2 regions of the Paenibacillus sp. J22P51 genome follow, and region 1 is predicted to be linked to the other one. Evidence: a T-box and tRNA genes for the amino acid it is inferred to sense, from the RefSeq annotation. Region 1 holds a T-box; the other holds one or more tRNA genes.
What was found. The T-box of region 1 lies ahead of argS (arginine--tRNA ligase). A T-box ahead of a tRNA ligase gene usually reads a tRNA of that ligase, here a tRNA-Arg.

Region 1 (3,410 bases):
ATAGAGCATTTTAATAACCGCGATGGCTTCTTTATTTTCGAGAAAGGTACCGTCCAGCTCCGATGCTTGTAAGTCATGACCGACTACCTGTTGAGCTTTTCTCAACACACTGCATGTTCTTGCGTACGTATACTGCACGTAGGGACCCGTTTCACCATCAAAATTAAGTGCTTCTTCCCAATTGAAATCAATATCTTTGATACGATTCGCACTTAAATCGTTAAAAATAACAGCACCAACCCCAACTTGCTGGGCAACTTGTTCTTTATTCGCCAAGCTCGGGTTTCTAGCTTCGATGACGCCCCTAATTTTCTGAATGGCTTGCATCAGCAAGCTTTCCAACTTAATCACATTGCCTTTACGTGTCGATAAGGTCCCTCCCTCAATACTCACACGGCCAAAAGCAACATGTTCAAGCTTGGATGCCCACGTGTAGTCCATTAATTCAACAACCTTAAACCATTGCTGAAAATGAAGATTCTGTGCATAGTCGGTCACATAAATCAGCTTGGCGAAATCATACTTTTCCGCTCTATAGATAGCTGCTGTTAGATCACGCGTATGGTAGAGGGAACTTCCATCCTTTTTCAGCATTAAGGCAGGCGCCATGCCGAAAGGATCCAAACGCACTAACCAAGCGCCATCGTCTTCCTCGAGTAGTTGCTTCTCTTTCAGCTCCAGAATAACGGGCTCCATTTTGTCATTGTAGAAACTTTCACCTTGATAAGCATCAAATTGGACGCCTAACAGCTTATAAATCTTTTGGAATTCTGTGATGCTTATGTCTACGAACCACTGCCACAAAGCAAGTGCTTCTTGATCTCCTTGCTCCATTTTCGTAAACCAAGCACGAGCTTGATCCTCTAAAGAAGGATCCTTCTCTGCCTCCTCATGGAATTTGACATAAAGCTGGAGAAGCTCATCAATGGCACCGCTAGTTACTGCTTCCTTACTTCCCCACTGCTTATAGGCAACAATCAGTTTCCCGAACTGTGTCCCCCAATCACCCAAATGGTTAATCCCCACACAGTTGTATCCTAAGAAAGAATGGATTTGATACAAGGCATTTCCGATCACCGTGGACCTTAGATGGCCAACATGAAAGGGCTTTGCAATGTTCGGAGAAGAGTAATCGATAACCACCGTGCTGCCTTGCCCTAGATTTTGCGATCCATATTGTTCGCCAGCTTGAATAATATGCTTAACCAGTGATTCCGCAAAGTGTGCCTTCTTGATATAAATGTTCAGATATCCTGATACGGATTCCATATAGTCGATTTCTTCATCTTGGAGCGCTGCTTTCAACTCATCAGCAATGACTTGCGGTGGTTTACTAAGCGATTTACTCAGTCGAAAACAGGGTAATGTTACATCTCCTTTTTCCGGACTCGATGGGTATTCCATCCAAGCAGCAATTTCCTGTGCGTCGATACCAGCGAGTAATGATGAGATTCTCACAGCAAAATAATGCTTAACATTTATCATGGTATTCCACTCCTTTTTTTGAAAATATAAAAAGCCCCCGTCTCTAATAAAGAGACGAGAGCTGAAGATTCCCGCGGTACCACTCTAAGTGTTAAACGTGTCGTTTAACCCCTCTGTTTCGTAACGGTCGACAGACCGGATTTACCTACTCCATTTCGGCAAACCATTTCCTGGGTCCGTTTCATTCGTAACATCCGTACCGGCTTACACTGACCCGGCTCGCTGTGACTGTCTGTTAGGAATTACTGTCCCATTCATCAATATTTCGATATGAATTTTTGAATATCTTACAAGGGATTCGGGGGAATGTCAAGGGTAATCAAGGATAATCCGCTTATTCACGCTTGATTGCAACCCACACTGTCCCAGGCATCGCCCACGCGAAGAAGCGCTCGGATTCGTACTTTTAACGCCCTTTTGGGGCGTTAAAGGCATCCCGCGCGCGTATAAGCGCTCGGATTCCTACTTTTAACGCCCTTTTTGGGCGTTAAGGCTTCAGCCATTCCATAAACTCGAGTCGATTGCCGAACGGATCATTCACGTAGAAACGTTGGATGCCTTCCTCCGATCGTGCATCATCATCTATAACATGTACGTTGTATCGAGACAAGTGATCTCGTAATGCATCAATACTTTGAACTTGAAATGCTGGATGTGCTTTTGTTGCAGGGGTGAAATCCTTTTGAACACCGATGTGTACCTGATGATTTCCGCATTGAAACCAAACACCACCACGTTGCCTCAAGATTTCAGGTTTTGGGATCTCATCCCAACCTAGTATTTCAGCAAAAAATTGTCTCGCAGCCAATTCACAACCTTCAGGCGCAGCTAGTTGAATGTGGTCAATCCCTAGAAATTGAAATGACATTGTAGTGATCTCCTCTCACGATGTTTCATTACATGAAACTCAGTTTCATTATACTTGTATTATAAGTGGTATCCCTTTATATGTAAATTTAATTTTCAACAAGACGCAGTACAGCACGACAATGATATTCAGAAAGGTCCCTCGCAAATTGTTGATTAGGAAATCCCCTTTGCAACAGCTTTAAACCGCCACAAGTCAAAGAAATATGATGATGAAATCGATAAAATTGCATGCGATTAAGATCCAACGTTTCATTTCGTAAATAACGATAATACTCCCCGAATCGAAACTCTAAAAAACTGTGCTCATGCTCTAGGTCATAGAACTCAGCCCCTTCGATATCAATCAAATATGGTTCTAGGTTCTCATTTATTAACATATGATCCGGTCCTAGTTCCCCATGGATAAAGGTATATCGCTTTCTAGATTCAATTTTCGATTCAAGCTCATACAATTTATCGAGAATCCTATTATGCTTTGGCTTTAAGACATCTATATATTGGCATACATATGCTAAATCGTTCTTGGCATTGTTGATTTGCAGATGATGACATTTACCTGATTGGGCTCGATTATCTTGATTCACTTTTCCAAAAGTGTCCCTGACGTTTCCATGCAAACTTGTCAACATATCTCCAATCCGTTGAAACACCGTATCTCGAACTTGTATATCAGGATCGTGGAAATAGATTTCCGCTTTTTGACCCTCTATATATTCAACAAAAGCAAAGTCAAATGGATAGCGTGTCCTTGTCTTATCAAGCTTATATAATGCAGGAGTTTGAATCCCATGTTGTAGTAAAAACTTATTATTTACTTCAAACAAATCCGCTCCAAAGCTTTGCTCATGAATTCCCGATCTTTCTATTTCTTCACGAAAAAAATTCATAGTGAGATCCCATACATATACAACGCATGAAAATCCATTCTTACAATCCAACTTATAGACGACCTTTTGCGCACCACCGTGCATGCTGGAAACTTTAGAGATCAAATAACTAGATCCAAATATAGTTGTCACATAATCCTGTAAATCAACATGATCAAAATAATTGGT
Region 2 (3,410 bases), on a different contig from region 1:
TGCCTCATGGTTAGATCGGGCAAAAGAAATCTATCAACTACCAAGCAATGTCGAGCAGATCCAGAAGGATTATGAGGCTACGAAGCAGCAATTAGAAGAACAGAAGGACAAGCTATCGGAAGCCGTTCGGCAGTCCCAAGAGATCGAAGATCGTCTCTTGAGCCAGAACGAGGCACTTAAGAAGGATAACGAGCAATTGCAAGAGCGATTGAAAGTAATGGAACAACTTGCGCTGGATAAAGAGAAACGAAACCGAAAAATAACCTACATGGTGATTACCGCAGCTGCGCTTGTTGTAGGCTATTTTTTGCTCGGGCGCGTGTTTCGTATTATCGTGTGGCGTAGGAAGAAGCGCGGGATGCGTTAGCAGGCAGGGATGAGGAGGGGATGCGTATGGAGGTCATCTTTGAAAATGCAAGCTTACAAGCAAGGATGGCAACGCTTCAGCTTGAGCAAGGCGAGTCTGTGCATGTGCTGCATCCCAACCAAATTGTAGCGTTCCAAGGGATGCCAGAGCTTAGAGAAGATGCCTTAATGAAGCTTCCCGGTATGTATAGGAAAAAGAGGTTGATCCAATCACGTGTAAGAGGGCCAGGACAATTGCTGATGGGGCTGCCAGAAGCTTATAGCTTGGCTGTACTGCCTTTAGAAGCCGAAGATGACCTTTTGTTTGAGTTTCGTCATGTCTTGTTCTATACGGAAGGTGTGACTTTCACAACGCATTTGCAGAGCGTCAAGAATTCCTTGATCACGCAAGATCTTGTTAAAATGCAATTTCATGGCCCCGGTACGCTAGGCTTATTAACAGCGGGTCCTTTGCATCAGATGGCTTTAGATCCAAAGCAACCTTTATATATCGATGTCAGCTGTCTTGTTGCTTATCCGCGGCAGGCCAAGCTGCGACTTTGTGTATACGGTAATACACTGGCTAGTCAGCATATGAACTATCACTGGGAGATCACTGGCCATGGACATGTGCTTATGCAGCCTTGTAAGCCTGATCCCAAGTTGGACGAGCATATGAAATCGGATAGCTTGCTGCGACGTATAGCTCGGGAAGTGCTGCCTTTTGGTGGAGTTTTCATCAAATAATAAAAAGATTGAAAAAAAAGTTGCATTTGTCCCGAATACCTGATATATTATTCCTTGTCGCCTCAGAGAAACTCTTACTGAGCGAGTGAGAAATAACCGTATGCGGAAGTGGCTCAGCGGTAGAGCATCGCCTTGCCAAGGCGAGGGTCGCGGGTTCGATCCCCGTCTTCCGCTCCAATATTTGCGCCCTTAGCTCAGCTGGATAGAGTATTTGACTACGAATCAAAAGGTCGGGAGTTCGAATCTCTCAGGGCGCGCCATTTACACTTTATCTTCACTACGGGACGTAGCTCAGCTTGGTAGAGCACCTGCTTTGGGAGCAGGGGGTCGCATGTTCAAATCGTGTCGTCCCGACCACTTTAGAATTTTTATATGCGGGCGTAGTTTAATGGTAGAACTTCAGCCTTCCAAGCTGATCGCGCGGGTTCGATTCCCGCCGCCCGCTTAAATAAAAAAGATCACCTTCGGGTGGTCTTTTTTATTTATGCTAGGCTGTGAAGAGAGCCCATAGAGGGTTCGACCGTCCGTGCACACTTCTGAGAATAGGCTATGTAGGACGAGCGTCCAAATATACCACCAGTTGCTTCCGTAGGAAGCGTTATAATAAGCATTTGGAGTATTCCCATAGAGGTTCACCCATTCATGGGTCATGCGTTGCCAGCGGGCTTTCCTACTGCGGCACATGCTTTTTATCAAAGTGGTAAGGTGTTGCATGATCAGAAGGCTTTGTTGGATACCCTAATCTGAAAGGAGATGCCAACGATGGAGTTAGTTGATTCATTTAATGATGTATTCGAACTGATGGAATCCGCTTTTCCTGATACGGAGATAAGGACCTATGAAGGGCAGCGAGCGCTGCTTTCGCATCCTAATTACAGAATTGATGTCGAGAGGGAGGCTCATGGGCAACTGCTTGGCTTTGTGGCAAGTTGGAATTTCGGTACGTTCCGATTTGTGGAGCATATTGCAGTCCATACCGCGATTCGGGGCGGAGGGATAGGCAAACGAATGCTGACGACATATATGAGCAGCGCTGCAACGCCTATCGTACTTGAAGTCGAGCCGCCAAATACGTCGGATGCCAAGCGGAGAATTGAATTTTATGAGCGGTGCGGCTTTCATTTGAACCTATTTCCCTATGAGCAGCCTCCTCTCAGAGAAGGGCAACTGTCATTACCTCTCCAAATCATGAGTTATCCTCATCCGTTGACGGAAAAAGAGTTTGGGCCCTACAAGAACACTCTCTACGCAGAGGTATATAGGCAGTAATGGTAAGGGCACCTCAGGATAATAATCTCTGGAGGTGCTTTTGTTCATGTGGCACAACCCGAAAAGGAAACACTTACCACCGCGAAAAGGTTGTCAGGCGAAAACGAACTGTGCTAGTCTAACATAGACAAAAAATGCCGAATCTCGGAGCATCAAAAGCTCCGGTACGGGGGACTTCTTTACTTGGGGTGAATGGATGCTTAGTTAGTCTTAGACTAATGGAGCGCACTAGGGAAAACCTCTTCCCGAACCCGTCAACTAACCTCGGAGGCTTCAAGGAGGACAATGTTTTGAAACTTTTTACAAAAAGTGTTATTTGCTCATGCGTTCTTTTGGGCGCAGCCATCTCCATGTTCAACGCTCCATCAGCTCAAGCTGCGACAGACACCTCTTCGGTGAAGGTTCAAGTGAATGACGAACTGGTGCAATTCCCTGAAGTACAGCCGTTTATTGACACAGAGGGTAAGCTTCAGGTGCCACTGCGTGTGCTGTCGGAGAAGCTAGGTTATCAAGTGGACTGGGCGAAGCAAGGTGATGAAGTTGTCGTCACCCTAAAGAACAATGAGCAGGCGATTCAACTAACAACGGACGAAGAGCAAGCGGTAGTCAACAGTAAGTTAGTTGAATTAGAGAGCAGTCCGACACTGCTTAAGGGAAATACCTTCGTTCCTTTGCGTTTCATAACAGAGACGTTTGGATCTCCGATTGCGTGGAATGATGCGAATAAAATCGCCATCGTTGAAGAGGACGGTAAGTCCCATAAGCCAGCATGGATTGCACCGCCACCAGCAGCCGCCCCAGCACTAAAGGTCGTTCAGCCATCCGTTTCAGCTCAAATTATTCAAGCTGCAACGACTTTTAAAGGAACGCCTTATCAATGGGGAGGAACAACACCCAAAGGTTTTGATTGTTCTGGATTCGTTCGCTACTTGTTCGAGGCCAAAGGCATCGAGCTGCCGCGTACCTCTGTCCAAATGTATGATCAAGCAGGTGCAAGAGTGACGGATTTGAAAGAAGGAGATCTCGTATTCTTTGCTTCAAACATCGTC

Region 2: it has a tRNA-Arg gene. The T-box ahead of argS (arginine--tRNA ligase) is inferred to sense a tRNA for this amino acid. The anticodon was not compared.

Annotation. Positions count from the first base shown of each region.
Region 1 is NZ_JCAUAZ010000017.1:26,128-29,537, reverse strand. Features, by position in the region: gene argS (arginine--tRNA ligase) at 1-1,482, opposite strand, end outside; T-box leader at 1,533-1,752, opposite strand; gene AC58QC_RS25685 (VOC family protein) at 1,973-2,353, opposite strand; gene AC58QC_RS25680 (phosphotransferase family protein) at 2,442-3,410, opposite strand, start outside.
Region 2 is NZ_JCAUAZ010000004.1:2,899-6,308, forward strand. Features, by position in the region: gene AC58QC_RS10945 (SH3 domain-containing protein) at 1-367, shown strand, start outside; gene AC58QC_RS10950 (AIM24 family protein) at 394-1,092, shown strand; tRNA gene AC58QC_RS10955 (tRNA-Gly) at 1,195-1,269, shown strand; tRNA gene AC58QC_RS10960 (tRNA-Arg) at 1,276-1,352, shown strand; tRNA gene AC58QC_RS10965 (tRNA-Pro) at 1,373-1,449, shown strand; tRNA gene AC58QC_RS10970 (tRNA-Gly) at 1,467-1,537, shown strand; gene AC58QC_RS10975 (GNAT family N-acetyltransferase) at 1,855-2,361, shown strand; cyclic di-AMP (ydaO/yuaA leader) riboswitch at 2,487-2,649, shown strand; gene AC58QC_RS10980 (C40 family peptidase) at 2,652-3,410, shown strand, end outside.